DNA from 2 places in the Arthrobacter sp. AOP29-A2-19 genome. Region 1 is predicted to be linked to the other one. Evidence: riboswitches for the same ligand, from Rfam matches in the RefSeq annotation. Region 1 holds a riboswitch; the other holds the start of a gene.
What was found. Region 1 has a riboswitch for thiamine pyrophosphate ahead of thiM (hydroxyethylthiazole kinase). Riboswitches for the same ligand answer to the same signal wherever they lie in the genome.
Positions count from the first base shown of each region.

Region 2: linked by a shared signal. The riboswitch ahead of AC3ZJJ_RS17980 (YkoF family thiamine/hydroxymethylpyrimidine-binding protein) and the one ahead of thiM (hydroxyethylthiazole kinase) in region 1 are both predicted to bind thiamine pyrophosphate.

Region 1 is NZ_CM176894.1:3,351,705-3,359,269, reverse strand. Features, by position in the region: gene AC3ZJJ_RS15485 (bifunctional hydroxymethylpyrimidine kinase/phosphomethylpyrimidine kinase) at 1-660, opposite strand, end outside; gene thiE (thiamine phosphate synthase) at 657-1,352, opposite strand; gene thiM (hydroxyethylthiazole kinase) at 1,349-2,179, opposite strand; TPP riboswitch at 2,171-2,272, opposite strand; gene AC3ZJJ_RS15470 (zinc-binding metallopeptidase family protein) at 2,327-3,331, opposite strand; gene AC3ZJJ_RS15465 (globin domain-containing protein) at 3,452-4,660, shown strand; gene AC3ZJJ_RS15460 (aldehyde dehydrogenase family protein) at 4,732-6,201, shown strand; gene AC3ZJJ_RS15455 (NAD(P)H-dependent oxidoreductase) at 6,330-6,884, shown strand; gene pgm (phosphoglucomutase (alpha-D-glucose-1,6-bisphosphate-dependent)) at 6,976-7,565, opposite strand, start outside.
Region 2 is NZ_CM176894.1:3,857,864-3,865,428, forward strand. Features, by position in the region: gene AC3ZJJ_RS17935 ((R)-mandelonitrile lyase) at 1-197, opposite strand, end outside; gene AC3ZJJ_RS17940 (MerR family transcriptional regulator) at 269-730, opposite strand; gene AC3ZJJ_RS17945 (hypothetical protein) at 749-1,093, opposite strand; gene AC3ZJJ_RS17950 (hypothetical protein) at 1,299-1,670, shown strand; gene AC3ZJJ_RS17955 (helix-turn-helix domain-containing protein) at 1,785-2,006, shown strand; gene AC3ZJJ_RS17960 (DUF4193 family protein) at 2,043-2,342, opposite strand; gene AC3ZJJ_RS17965 (hypothetical protein) at 2,416-2,721, opposite strand; gene AC3ZJJ_RS17970 (AAA family ATPase) at 2,881-3,606, opposite strand; gene AC3ZJJ_RS17975 (GGDEF domain-containing protein) at 3,677-4,828, opposite strand; TPP riboswitch at 4,980-5,089, shown strand; gene AC3ZJJ_RS17980 (YkoF family thiamine/hydroxymethylpyrimidine-binding protein) at 5,238-5,789, shown strand; gene AC3ZJJ_RS17985 (ECF transporter S component) at 5,822-6,436, shown strand; gene AC3ZJJ_RS17990 (ABC transporter ATP-binding protein) at 6,440-7,565, shown strand, end outside.

The DNA of each region.
Region 1 (7,565 bases):
GGCCACGACCTGCAGCACAACGCCGTCGGCATTGACCAGCGCGTCGGGGCACCCGCCGGGGTTCCCGGGCAGATGGCCGCCCTTGGCCAGCACCAGGACGTCGAATGCGGCCGCCAAGGACCGCGCCTGCTCCAGGGCGCGTGCCCAGGACTCGGCCGGCGGCTTCCCGGCGAGCACGGCGAGCTCGGCGACGTTGGGGGTGACGACGTCGGCCAGGCGAAGGAGCGAGAGCAGGGCGTCCTCGGCGTCGGCCTCGAGCAGCCGGTCGCCGCTCGTGGCGACCATGACGGGATCCAGCACCACAACGGGCCCCCCGCCCCGGCCCGAACCCCGACCGCGCCCCCGAACCGGACTCCCACCCGCGCGGAGGGATTGGAGCCAGGCGGCCACTGCCCGGACGGCCTCGGCGTTGCCGAGCATGCCGATCTTGACGGCGTCGATCCTCACGTCGGCCGCGATGGCGTCCAGCTGGGCCGTGAGGAAGCCGGCGGGAGGGATGTGCACGCCGCTGACGCCCCGCGTGTTCTGGGCGGTGAGCGCCGCGACGGCGGCCATTCCGTAGCCCCCGCAGGCGGCGATCGACTTGAGATCCGCCTGGATGCCGGCGCCGCCCGACGGGTCGGATCCGGCGATGGACAGGACGTTGGGAACCGCGTTCACGCGTGTGCCCCCACCCGCGGGGCCGGCGCCGCGGCGTCCCACTCGGCACGCAGCAACCGGGCGGCCGCCCTCGGGTCCGCGGCCGCGCAGACCGCGCGGACCACCGCGATTCCCGCGGCTCCCGCGGCCGCAGCCTCGGCGGCGTCGCCGTGGCCCAGCCCGCCGATGGCCACGCACTGCAGCGGCGCGGCGGCCGCGAACTCCGCCAGTCCGGCCCAGCCGAGGGGCTCCGGGTGGTCCTCCTTCGTCGGGGTGGGCCGCACCGCGCCCGTGCCCAGATAGGAGACGGTCCCGGCGGGCATGGCCGCAAGGGCGTCGAGCTCGGACAGCGTCGACGAGCTGAGCCCGAGGATCGCGTCCGGCCCGATCAGGCGGCGCACCAGCGCCGCCGGTAGATCGGACTGTCCGATGTGCACGCCGTCCACGCGCGCGCCGGCCGCAAGGGCCGCCAGGTAAACGTCCACGCGGTCGTTGACGACCAGTGCCGCCCGGCCCGCTGCGTGCCGCGCGCTCGCCACGACGTCGTCCAGGAATTCGCGCGCGGGTGCGTCCTTGCACCGCAGCTGGACGAACGTTGCGCCGCCGTCGACCGCCGCGGCGACGATCTCGGGAAGGGGACGGCCGTTGGTGCTGCCCGCGTTGGCGACCAGGTAGAGGCCCAAGTCGAACGACGTGTGGCCAAACGCGTTCATCGCAGCACCGCCCGTGCCGCGACGGCTTCCGGGGTTGTGGTGAACAGGGCGTCCAGGAACGCGACGGCGAAGCTGCCGGGCCCCGTGGACGCCTCTTCGGCCGTCTCGGCGGCGACGGAATAGAGGGCGTGGGCGCCCACGCTGCCCGCGAACGGGTCCCCCGCCGCGGCACTGAAGGCCGCGACCAGCGCGCCGAGGGCGCAGCCGCCGCCGGTCACGCGGGTGAGCATGGCGCTGCCCCCGTGGACCCGGACCGTCCGTTCTCCGTCGGTGACGAGGTCGGCCACGCCGGACACGGCCACCACGCCGCCGGTTCGGCGCGCCAGCGCGGTTGCCGCCTCGTGGGCCGCCTCGACGTCGTCCGTCGCGTCCACGCCGCGCCCGCCGGCGCCGACACCGGCCAGCGCCATGACCTCCGAGGCGTTGCCGCGCACGACGCCGGGGCGCAGCTCCACAAGCAGGCTGGCGAATTCGGTGCGCAGGCCAAGCGCCCCGACGGCGACCGGATCCAACACCCAGGGGGTGCCGGCCCCGTGCGCCGCGCGCGCGGCCTCCAGCATGCCCTCGCGCTGCCCGCGGTGCGGCGTGCCGAGGTTGACCAGCACCCCGGAGGCGACGCGGGCGAACTCCGCCGCCTCGCCCGGGACGTCCACCATGGCGGGCGCGGCGCCGGCGGCGAGCAGAACGTTGGCCGTGAAGTTGGCGACGACCGTGTTGGTCAGGCACTGGACGAGCGGCGTCGTGGCGCGGACCCGCTCCAGACACTCCGCCGCGAGGGCAGGGGAGACGGATGGTGGGGCAAGGTGTGAAGGCGCAATAGAAACCATGGGCGACATCCCTCCGCTAGTGCTAGCTAGATCAGGTGAATACGGGTTTCATCTCAGTCCCGGCCGGCGGCCGGGACACCCCGAGTCGATGCCAAGGAGCCTACCGCGGCGCGTTGCCGGCGGCGAATGTTGCGTCCGGGCGCACGGTCACGGCATCAGGGAAGCCACGAACTCCAGCTTGTCCAGGACGGTGTCCGGGATGCCGAACGGATAGAGGTCGTTGGCGCCCATGCTGCGGTTCACCTCGTTGAGGGCGATGGACAGGGGAAGCCACTCGCCGAGGACGATGTCCCGGAACGTGCTGGCCCCGCCAACGGCGCCCGCCGTGCCTGCCGCCGTCTCAGGCGCCAGCCCGTGCTCGCGGGCGGTGTCCAGGGTGTCCCGGATGTGGAGGTAGTGGGCGAACGTCTCAGCGAAGTCCTCGTAGGGGTGCATGGTGGCATACCGGGAAATGTGGCTCCGTGGCCAGTCCTCGGGCGCGCCCTGCGCGTAGTGCCGGTCGATCTCCGCCTGGTAGTCCTTGGTGTCGTCGCCGAACAGTTCGCGCGCCGCGCGGGTCCGCTCCGCGTCGGCGAAGACCAGGACGGTCTCGAAGTAGTGGCCGACCTCGTGGCGGAAGTGCCCCAACATGGTCCGGTACGGCTCGTCGAGTTGCGCGCGCATCCTCTCCCGGTAGGCGTCCTCGGTTTCGGCGAGGTCGATGGTGATCACGCCGTTGGCGTGGCCTATGACCACGTTCGCGTCCGCGCTGGAGAGCAGGTCGAACGCCAGGCCGCCCTCCGGGTCCTCGGCCCGCGTGGTGATCGGCAGGCCCAAGGCGTCCAGCTCGGCCACCAGCCTGCGTTTCGCGCGCTCGCCGACCACAAACTGGGTCATCCCGGCGGCGTCGTCGTCGTTCGGCCGGGTGCGCGTCAGGCCGCAGCCGAAGCACTGGTCGCCTGACCGGACCGCCAGCCACGTGCAGCCGGAGAGCCCCAGGTTCCTGCAGACGTGCCAGGTGTTCCCGTCCGCGTCGACGTAGGCGCCGGACGCGTCCACGGGGACGATGGCGCGTTCCTTCCGGGAGTAGCCGAGGGCGGTGCCGCAGCCCACGCAACGGGAGTTTTCGAAAAAGAGGGTCGACCGGCAGATCCCGCACGCATGTTTCTTCACCCGCAGAGCGTACAGGCGCCGCGCCGCGGAATTGGGCGCCGCCCTGCCGGGGCCCTTCCGCCCCGCCGGTGTTAGCTTGGTCGCATCCGGCAACCACCCCACCAGCCAGAGGAGCATCCCGTGCTCTCAGATACCGCCCTCCCCGTCATCAAGGCCACGTTGCCCGCCGTCGGCGACAACATCCAAGAGATAGCAAGGCGCTTCTACGGGCACATGTTCGCGGCGCACCCCGAACTGCTGGACGGACTCTTCAACCGCGGCAACCAGGCGGACGGCAGGCAGCAGCAGGCGCTCGCCGGGTCGATCGGCGCGTTTGCCGGCTATCTGGTGGACAGGCCGAACGACCTGCCGGACCACCTCCTTTCCCGCATCGCGCACAAGCACGTGTCCCTCGGCCTGCGCCCGGGCCAGTACCAGATCGTCCACGACAACCTCATGTGGGCCATCGTGGACGTGCTTGGGGAGGCGGTGACCCCCGAGGTGGCCGCCGCGTGGGACGAGGTCTATTGGCTTATGGCCAACACGCTCATCAACAAGGAGCGGGGCCTCTATGGGGCGCTGAGGCTGGGCCCGGAGACCATCTGGCGGACCTGGCGCGTGGCCGAACGGATCCGGGAGACGGATGACGTGCTGACGTTCGTGGTCGAGCGGACGGACGAGCGGGAGGTGAAGCCGTCGCTGCCCGGACAGTACGTCACGATCAAGATGGAGATGCCCGACGGGGTCCACCAGCCACGGCAATACAGTCTCACCAGGGCCGACGACGGCCTGCACCGCCAGTTCTCCGTCAAGCGGGTCCACGGGGGAGGGTCGCCGGACGGCGAGGTCTCCAACCTCCTGCACAACCGCGTCCAGGTGGGCGACGAGGTGGTGCTCAGCGCGCCGTTCGGCGACGTGGTCCTGGAGTACTCGGACCGCCCGCTGGTGCTGGCCAGCGCGGGCATCGGCATCACGCCCATGGCGGGAATGCTGTCCCACCTGGTCCAGGCCGGGAGCCGGCGGCAGGTGCTGTTCCTGCACGCGGCCAATTCGCCGGAGACGTTCGCGCTGCGCCAGCAGGTCACTGCGGACCTCGAGAGCCTGGCCGATGCGTCCCTCGTGACCTGGTACGCGGAACAGTCGGACGCCACCCAGCTGGCCGACGGCGAGATGGTGGGTTTTATGGACGTCGGGGCGGTCGACCTGCCCCTGGACGCCGAGTACTACCTCTGCGGTCCGCTGGTGTTTATGCAGGCCGTCCGGAGCGCCCTCGTCAAGCGGGGCGTTCCGGCCAAGGACATCCAGTACGAGGTGTTCGGCCCGGACCTGTGGCTCGCCGACTTCCAGTAGGACGCCCGGCGCCGCAGTGCGTGACGGGACGCGCGCCACGAACGGGCGGCGTCGCGGCTAATCTCGGGAGCATGGGTATTTTTTCTCGCGGCAAGGGCACGACGGCGGACCGGTCGGACGAGGGCGCGGCAGCGCGCCAGGCGCCGCTGGACCACGGCGTGGGCATCAACGAGGCCGTGGGCCGGCTGCGCGACTCCGTCGCCTCCCGCCTGGCCCACCCGCGCAAGTTCCGGGCCGGGCAGCTACGCGCGCTGGAACGGATGCTGGAGGCGCACGAGGCCGAGTTCCTCGGGGCGCTGGCCGCGGACCTCGGCAAGCCGGAGGTGGAGGCGCGGCTGACCGAGCTGGACCTGGTGCGCTCGGAGATCGACCACGCCCAGCTGTACCTGACCGAGTGGATGGAGGCCAAGCACGTCCGCGTTCCCCTCGCGTACCAGCCGGCCGCCGCCAAGGTGGAGCCGCAGCCACTCGGACTGGTCCTGGTCATCGGGCCGTGGAACTATCCCCTCAACCTCGTTTTCGCCCCGCTTGTGGGGGCGCTCGCCGCCGGAAACTGCGTTGTCCTGAAGCCCTCGGAGCTGGCCCCGGCCACATCCGCGCTCATCGCCCGCCTGGTGCCGCGCTATCTGGACCCGCGCGCCGTCGCGGTCGTGGAGGGCGGGGTCGAGGCCAGCCAGGCGCTGCTGGCCCAGCGGTGGGACCACATCTTCTACACCGGCGGCGAACGCGTGGGCCGTATCGTGGCGGAGGCCGCCGCGCGCAACCTGACCCCCGTGACGCTGGAGCTGGGAGGCAAGAGCCCCGCCGTCGTTGTGGACGGCAACCCCTCCGCCATCGCCCGCCGCCTCGCCTACGGCAAGTTCCTCAACGCGGGCCAGACCTGTGTGGCGCCCGACTATGTCCTGGCCGTCGGGCCGGCGGCGGACGCCATGGAGAAGCACCTCCCCAAGGCCATCTCCTCCTTCTACGGGCGCAACCCGGCGAAGAGCCGCGACTACGGGCGGATCGTTAACCGCCAGGCCCTTGAAAGGCTGGCCCGATTCGTCGAGCATGCCGCCGCGGGCGGCGGACGGATCGTGAGCGGCGGGGCGACCGACGCCGACGCGCTCTTCATCGAGCCGACAGTGCTGGCCGACGTCGACCCGGCCTCCCCGGTCATGTCTGAGGAGATCTTCGGGCCCGTGCTGCCGATCGTCCGCGTGGCCTCCTTCGACGACGCGGTGCGGTTCATCAATTCCCGGCCATCGCCGCTCGCCGCCTACCTGTTCAGCGACAAGCCGCGCCTGCAGGCGGCCTTCGAGGACCAGGTGCGCGCGGGCGCGATCGCGCACAACATCTGCAACGCGCATCTCGCCGTCCCCGGCCTTCCGTTCGGCGGGGTGGGCGCCTCGGGCCACGGGAGCTACCACGGCCGCGCGGGTTTCGAGACGTTCAGCCAGTACCGCTCCGTGCTGTCCAAGACCGCGATGCTGGACACCCTGCGGGCCGTCTACCCCCCGTACGGGCGCGTGAAGTCGGGACTGCTGCGCAGGGTCCTCTGAGGCAGGTCCCCGCGGCAGTGTCCAGCGTCACAGGGTGGTTGGGGAACACCTCCGGAATGCATGCGGTTGCATGTAGTGGAAGATCCACCGGCACCATGCCGGTTCCCCCCACCCTTTTAGGAGCACCCATGGCAACCACCGTCCTGACCCTCGTCGGCTCGCTGCGCAGCGGATCCACGAACCGCCAGCTGGCCGAGGCCACCGTCGCCAACGCCCCCGAGGGCGTCGACGTCAGCGTCTTCGAGGGCCTCGAGAACCTGCCGTTCTACAACGAGGACGTCGACGTCGAGGGCCAGGTTCCGGCCGCGGTGGCCGAGCTCCGCGCCGCCGCCGGTGCCGCCGACGCGCTGCTGCTCGTCTCCCCGGAGTACAACGGGACCATGCCCGCCGTCCTGAAGAACGCCATCGACTGGCTGTCCCGCCCGTTCGGCGCCGGCGCCGTTTCCGGCAAGCCGGCCGCCGTCATCGGCACCGCCTACGGCCAGTTCGGCGGCGTGTGGGCCCAGGACGAGGCACGCAAGGCCATTGGCATCGCGGGCGCCACCGTCCTCGAGGACGCCAAGCTCTCCATCCCGGGCTCGCTGGTCCGCTTCGCCGAGACCCACCCGAAGGACGACGCCGAGATCGTCGGCCAGGTCGCCGGTGTGCTCGAGGTCATCCGCGCCGCCGCCGAAAAGAACTAGCGCGACGCCGGCGAAGGCCGGCGCGACGAGGGCCCGGACTCCCCCTTGGGCGGGAGACCGGGCCCTTTGCCGTCTCTGCGCTCCGCGCCGCCTAGGCGATGACGCCGTCGACCAGTGCCTTCGCTTCCGCCTGCACCTGGGCGAGGTGTTCGTCGCCCTTGAAGGACTCCGCGTAGATCTTGTAGACGTCCTCGGTGCCGGAGGGGCGGGCCGCAAACCAGGCGTTCTCGGTGGTGACCTTCAGCCCGCCGATGGAGGCGCCGTTTCCGGGGGCCTCGGTCAGCTTCGCCGTGATGGCCTCGCCGGCAAGTGTGGTGGCCGTGACGTCGCCGGCGGACAGCTTCCCGAGGGCCGCCTTCTGTTCGCGGGTCGCCGCGGCGTCGATGCGGGCGTACGACGGCGCCCCGAACTCGGCCGTCAGCTCGGCGTAGCGCTGGCTGGGCGACTTTCCCGTCACGGCTTGGATCTCCGAGGCCAGAAGGGCCAGCAGGATGCCGTCCTTGTCCGTGGTCCACGGCGATCCGTCGAAGCGCACAAAGCTGGCCCCTGCTGACTCCTCGCCGCCGAAGACGCCGGTGCCGTCCAGCAGGCCGGGCACGAACCACTTGAATCCGACCGGAACCTCGACCAGCCGCCTGCCGAGGGAGGCCGCGACCCGGTCGATCATGGACGAGCTGACCA
Region 2 (7,565 bases), 510 kb from region 1:
ATCCCGTCGGTGACGTACAGCGTCTGGCCCTTGGGATGGGTGTGCCAGGCGGTGCGGGCGCCGGGCGTGAAGCGCACGTGGGCGCAACCGACCGCGGACCGACCGTCGGGGTTGCGCACGCCGTCGATGTAGACGGTGCCCGTGAACCAGGACTCGGGGCCGGTGGCGGTCTGGCCGCCACTCCGGGTGAACTGCATCGTCGGTCCTTCCTCTCGTTGGGCGCGCCGAATACCGCGAAACGTTGGGTCCGCGTTCCGGCACGTGTTCCCTAGTGCTTCTTGGTCCGCTTGAGGTCGTTGGCCAGTGTGCGCGCCTCGTCCGACAGCAGCTCTGCCCTGGCCTTGTCGCCGGCCTGGAGCGCCTGCCAATACCCGATCTTCAGCCCGACATAGCGCCTCCGCAGGGCGACGGCCTCCGCCTCGGCGGCCAGCTGTTCCTGTTGCGCCTGCAACAGTTCAATCTGCTGCGCGGCCGCGTCCGGTCCGAGGGCACCGTTTTCGAGGTACCGGCGCATGCCGGCGACCGACATTCCGGTGGCACTGAGGCATGCGACCCACGTCAACAGGTCCAGGTCCTCCTCGGTATAGACCCGGTGTTTGCTGCTGGCGCCGCGACGGATCGGCGCGATCACGCCGATGGTTTCGTAGTAGCGCAGAGTGCTGGCCGGCAACCCTGTCAGGGCTGCGGCCTCCTTGATGGTGTACGTGGGCCGGATGCTTGAAATGCTCACCCGTCAACGATAGGAACTTCAAGTGCTTGAAGACAAGCGGGGGTCCAAGCGAGGCCGTCCCATGGCCTCCCGCGTCGGGACATCCCGGATGCCCAGGCGGACGAGCTCCGCGTAGGTCGAGGGGCGGCCCAGCGGGGGACCGTCCGGTTCAGAGAGCAACTGGAACTCCAGGGCGCCGCCGGTCAGCCGGGACGTGCCGTAGCCCCACCGGCGGCGCAACGAGTCCGGGAGCGCGTTCGGGTGCCGCAGCCAACCCTCGAACGAACCTGTTGCCGCGGCCGCCCGACCGAGCCGGTTTCTCCGCTGCCGGTTCCGGGCCCGCCACAGCAGAGACCCGCACAGTCCAAGGACGGGAACGAGCACTGCATTGCCCCACCAATATCCCAGAAGGTTCTGGAGGACGGGTTTTTCGGAGCCTGACTGGGCCTTTTCCGGCTCCTTCTGGCCATCTTTGCTTCTCGTCCAATCCAGTTGCCCGGTGGGTCCGAACCCCCGGTGTCCGAATGACCCGGCAGCAATGATGGAGGTTCGAATAATGCGCAGCAATTTCTGGACGAAAACTTTGGCAGTGACCGCGGTTTCAGGCGCGGTGATGGTCGGCGGCGCCGGCATGGCAAGCGCCGACACGTGGGACGGCTCCCGGACCAGCGCCGACGAGACCGTGACAAACGTCAGCGACAACCAGCTGGTCGACGGCGGCAACACGTCCATCGGCGACACGCTCAACGACGCGGTCGACGTCGGCGACGTCGCGAGCGGCAACAACGTGCTCAACGGCGTCGACGCGGACGTCACGGGCGTCCTGGCTGGGATCCTCAGCGGAAACCACGTGGACGCCGACGCGAACCCGGACGTGGACACCGACGTCGACGGGGGCACCTCGCTGGACTCGGTCACCGATTCCGGCAACGGCAACGAGGGATTCCTCGGACTGTTCTAGTCCACAGCCCTCGTGTGGCGCCCGTCCCGACCCGGGACGGGCGCCACGCCCGTCTTGCCGGTGGCTCATCCGCGCGCGCGGGGTTCCAATGCCGGTTTTTTTAGAGGAGGACCAGTGGTAGACCTGCAGGAATTTGGCAACGCGCAGTACCTGACGGTGGCGGAGATCGCCTCCGCGATGTTCGTGTCGAGGATGACCGTGTACCGGCTAGTGCAGTCCGGGGAGCTGCCGGCGGTGCGGTTCGGACGGTCCTACCGCGTGCCTGCAATGGCACTGAAGGAGTACTTGGCCGATCGGCCCGCGGCGGGACAAGCCCAACAACCGCCGCCCGGCTGACCCTAGGGGTCCAGAAACACGGGATCCAGAGTGCGGTCAGTCCATGCAGTCCCGGCACTGGCCCGCGCCCGCGGGATCGCGGACCAGTTGGGAGCGGTGCCGGACGGTGAAACACGACGGGCAGACGAACTCGTCGCTGCCTTGGGGAACGACCGCGACGACGAGTTCGTCCTCGACGATCGCGCCCGGCAGATCGTGGGCATCGCTTCCGTCGGCGAAGTCGAGCTCCTCCACGACCGTGCGTGCGGTCGGGGCGCCCATGGACTGGACATTCTTGAGGGTCTCCTCGCTGCGTTCAGCGACCTCGGGTCGTACGGCGTCGTAGTCCTGTGCCACGTTTTCTCCCTGTCTCGTGTGAATCCTGCCAAGAAGATTAGTGCTCCCGGCGTGTTCGGGGTGGACATTCGCCTTAGGGCGTACCGTCCCGAGACCCGGAGCGCCACAGGCCGTGGACGAACACCCGGCCACCCCTGCCCGTGGCGCACTTGGCGATGTGCGGCAGGACGGCGTTGAGGAGTTCGCGGGCTCCGTAGTCCACGTGCGCGGCCGTGCCGAGATCCACGAACACGGTGTGTTCAGGCGCGCGGGCCAGGGCGTCCAGCATGGCCTGGACCAAGGGCCTGACGCCGTCCACGGTGAGGGAGCCGTGAACACGGACGAGGGCACAGGTGTCCTCCGCAGCCGTGCGGATCAGCAGGTAATCCCTGGGAGCCATGGGCGGGCCTCCTGGAGGGGGTCGGAGGAGTCCTGGTTCGATGTGCGTCCAGTGTAGGAGCCTGCGGGCGTGCGGTGTAGATATTCCGTTCCGCGGAAGGCTATGCGACGTCCCCGCGCGCGAGGTGCAGGCGTCGGATGCCGTTCTGCGGCGTGTCCCTTACGCGAGGTGGCGCAGGTATCGTTCCGGGGCGTCCAGGAACGACCGCCAGTTCCTGACGAGGTCGAGCTCGTCGTACGCGCTGGCCCGTATGCCCCACTCGCCGATCTCGTAAAGGTCGGCGCCCGGGTACGCCGCAAGGACGGGGGAGTGCGTGGACACAATAACTTGTGAGCCGCCGTCGACGAGGTCGCGCAGGAGTCCGATCAGTGCGAGGCAGCCCGGCAGCGAGAGGGCGGACTCCGGCTCGTCCAGGAGCCACAGCCCGTGCATCCGGGACCGGGAGGCAAGGAGGTCGAGGACGGATTCGCCGTGGCTGCGCTGGTGGAACGAGCCGGCATCACCAATGGACTCGAGGTAGGTGAAGAGCCCATGCATCGTCTCCGCCCGCAGGAAGAAGCCGCGTTTGGAGGCCCCGCCGCCCCGCACGAGCCGGAGGTGGTCGGCGAGGTCCGATTCCGTTGCGCGTGTTCGGTTCATGGCGTTCGTGGACCCGCCCTCGGCGTTCAGGCCAAACGCCATGGCGATGCCCTCCATCAGGGTCGACTTGCCGGAGCCGTTGTCCCCCACGAGGATCGTCATCGGCCCCAGGTCGAGCCCGGTGTCCAAGAGTTGCCGGACTGGCGCGAGCGTCGCCGGCCAAGTCCCGCGGCTCATGCGCTCGAGCGGGTGCTCCTCGACGCGTCGAAGCGGCAACTTCAGGAATGGCGGGCTGGCTGGAGGCACACGTCGATTCTGCCATCGGCGCCCGGGCCCGATAGCGAATGGAAACATCGCGCCCGGCCGACGCGGCCGGCTACCGGGCCATCACTACCCGGTTCCGGCCTTGCGCCTTCGCTTCGTACAGGGCCACGTCGGCCGCCGCGATGGCACCGTCGAGGTCCCCGTCGCCGAGGGGCGCGACGCCGTAGCTGACGGTGGGCAGCGGAAAGCCGGCCGGCGTCTGGGAGCCCGCAAGATTGCGGCTGATCTGGCGGGCGACGGCCGCGGCCAGGTCCGTTCCCGCTCCCGGCAGCAGCAGCACGAACTCCTCGCCGCCGTACCTGCCCACCAGGTCCGTGGAGCGGGTGGTCGCAGTGCAGGCGGCCGCGAAGGAGCGAAGGGACTGGTCGCCCGCGGCGTGCCCGTAGTGGTCGTTGACCGTCTTGAAGTGGTCCAAGTCCGCCAAGATCAACGCGCCGGCAGCGCCGGCCTTATCCAGCCGGCGGCTCTCCTCCAAGGCAAGATCCAGGAAACCGCCGCGGTTCAGCAGCCCGGTCAGCCCGTCCCGCATGGCCCGGGTGCGCAATTCGCGTGTCACCTGTTCGTTGCTCAGGGCCGCCATGCTGAAGGAGACCACGACCAACAGCATCAAGGTCAGAAGCGTGGTCGGGGCCGAGCCGAAGACGGTGCGGAAGACCGGCCCCTCGGGGCCGTCAACGATGAAGGCGGCACACCGGCCGAGGTAGTAGGCCGCCACGGCCCCCGCGGCGATGGACAGCGGTCGCAGGACCCGGGTGTAGTCCGGCGACAGGCGCCACAACTCCAATGACGACAGGCCGATCAGCAGGGACATCGCGGCCAGGAAGTAGGGTCCTCCCGACCACTGGTTGGTGCCCGGATCGTCCACGGCCGACGCTACGGCCACGGCAACGGAGGGTCCCGCCAGCAGTAGCCACATGTCTGGCCTCAGCGATCCGGGTGCGGCGGCACGCAGCGAACCCGCGCCCACGCGCACGGCTCCGGCACCGAGCACCGTGAGGACGTTTCCCAGCGGATTCGCCCACGCCTGGTGGACGGTCCCGTTCAGCAGGTATGCCGAGCTTCCCGCCAGGAACAGGGCCAGGGCCCCGGACCACCAGCCGCTGTAGGTGGACCCGGTGCGGCGAAAGGTGACGAAGTAGGACAGAAGGAAAAGGGTCAGCGCCACAACGGCGAAGGCGACCCGCAGACTTACGGTATCGAGCATTTCCACCAGTTTTCCACCTGTTCCGATGACCGCCTGATGCTGGCCGAGATCAATTATTGCAGTTGCCCGCGGTGCCGCCGTGTCGGCCCCCGGCACACGTCCGGGCCCGCGGTCATGAAGGGAAGCCGCGGGGCGCCCGCCGTGTAGGGTCGTGATCGAACACGGGAGTCCGGTGAGCCGGGCTGAGAGGAAACTTCTCAAGTTTCGACCGTTGAACCTGATCTGGATCATGCCAGCGCAGGGAGTCAACTTCGAATCCCGTGCCCTGTTCTCACAACAGAAGGGCGCGACCATGCATTCGCATCATTCAACCCAGGTCAGCACACCATCCGTGGCACCCGCCCCCGGCGTCTTCCCCGGACCCGACCACAACAATTTCGGCATAGGCGCCAGGGTCACACTCGCTGTGATGAGCGCCGACTACGCCGACATCATCCTCGGCGCGCTCCGCGCCGCCGATGCCACCGGCCTGGAGATTGAGACCGGCGACGTCAGCACGTTCGTCGGGGGCGCGGAACAAGACATACTGCGGTACCTGTGTCAGCTGCTTTCCGCGGCGGGCCGCAGCGGCGCGCACGTTGCCGCGACCGTGCACCTGTCCCGTGGGTGCCCCGGCGAAGTGCAGTGCGAACTTCCCGGCGGGGCCGGGCCGTTGCGCAGCGACGTCGTCGAACTGGAAGATGCCGGCGTGGCGGCCACGGGGGAGTGGGCGCTGTATCCGTTGGACGACGGTGGGCGCGATGGGATCGAGCCGGACCACATGCGGGACATCTATGCCGCCATCGGCCACGCCAAGGCGAACGCGACCTTCGTGAGGTCGGAGCATTTCGTCACTCGCCTCGAGGGCGATGTCGCACGCATCCTCGAGACCGTGGCCGCCGGCTGGGTTCTGGTCGGCCGAAGCGTGCAGCACGTGACGTGCCACCTCACGCTATCCATCAACAGTCCCACCTCCCGCTAAGCCTCCTCCTTCCACTTTTCAAGGGTTCTCCTATGTCTTCTCCCAGCACACACGCCCCCGCCCGCAAACGCGCCCCACTCGCCCTGAAAGACCTGGTGCTCATGGTGGTCCTCGGGGTGGTTTTCGGCTTCCTCTACTGGGCCCTGGTCCAGGCCTGGACCGGGCTGTCCATCCTGATGGGACCGGCCGGCGACCTCGCCCAACACGTGCTCCTCGGCGGGTGGTTGCTGGTCGCGCCGATCGCCGTGGCGATTGTCCGCCGCCCCTTCGTGGGGATCATTGCCGAGGTGCTCGCGTCGGTCATTGAAGTGGTGTTTCTTGGGTCCGCAGTGGGTCCCGTCCTTTTCATCGCCGCCGCGGTCCAGGGCCTGGGCAGCGAGATCCCGTTCGCGCTGCGCCGCTACCGAAGCTTCGGCTGGGGAGTCTTCGCCGTCTCGGGTCTGCTCGGCGCGGGTCTGGTCTTCTTCTTCTCCGCCTTCCGCTTCGGCTGGTACGGCCAAGAACTGTTCACCCTGCGCCTGATCGTGCAGCTGCTCTCCGGTCTTGTGCTCGGCGGCCTGCTGGCCAGGGTCATTGTTGGGGCCCTCGCGAAAACCGGAGTGGTCGACAACTTCGCGATCGGGCTCGACCGGCTCGGCAAGGGCTAGCCGATGACCAACGAGGACCTTGGCGCCAGCGTCCACACGAAGGGCGGGGCGACCGCGCCGGGGCTCCCGCCGGATCTCCCGCCCGGCGTCGCGGCCGTGGAGCTACGCGACGTGTCGGTGGAGTTCCCGCGCCGAACAGGACCGGTGCTGCGCAACGTGGACCTGAGACTGAAGTCCGGTGAGCAGTTGATCGTCTTCGGTCCGTCCGGTTCGGGGAAATCCACCCTCCTGCAGCTGATCAGCGGTGTGGTCCCGCACGCCGTTGCCGCGCGGGTGTCGGGGTCGGTGCGGGTCGGCGGCACGGACACCCCGGAAACGACTGTGGCCGAACTCTCGCGCAGTGTCGGCGTTATGGCCCAGGACCCCTCTTCGGCCGTGTGCCTGCCGGACGTTGAGCAGGAACTGGCGTTTCCGTTGGAGAACCGGGCCGCCGACCCCGGCACCATCTCGTCGCGCATCGATGCCGCGCTGTCCGCCGTCCACGCCGCCGGACTGCGGTTGCGAAGGACCTCGCAGCTCTCGGGCGGCGAGGGCCAGCGGGTGGCTCTGGCCGCGAGTCTCGTCGCCGAACCGAACGTGCTCATGCTCGACGAGCCGACGTCGATGCTCGACGCGGCGGGCATCGCCTCCGTCCGGGAGGCGATCGGACGGGCCGTCGACCACTACGGTCCGGCCGTTGTCCTCGTGGAGCACCGCCTGGACGAGTACGCGGGACGCCAAGGGGTGGCCGGATTGCCCGGCCGGGCCGTGGTCCTGAACGGTGAGGGCGAAATCGTCCACGACGGCCCGACGCCGGAGGTGCTGACCGACGCGGCCGCGGACCTCCAGAGGCGGGGCTGCTGGCTTCCGCTGGAGGCCGAACTGCAGGCGGTCTTCGGCTGCCCGGGCGGGCTCTCCGCCGAGGAGGTGCGCCGCGGACTCGGGGACCTCGCCGCGTCGCGCCCTGCCCAGGCGTTCGGGGACGGGCCGGCCGTCGACGCACGGGACCCCGTGCTGCAGGCGGCCGGAGTGACGGTGAGCCGGAATCCAGCCGGGCCACGCCGACGTCGTCTCTTCCGCCGCCCAGGAGCGAAGGCAGACACTCCCGGCGTTCCCGGACTACTGACCAACGTCGACCTGGCCGTCCGTC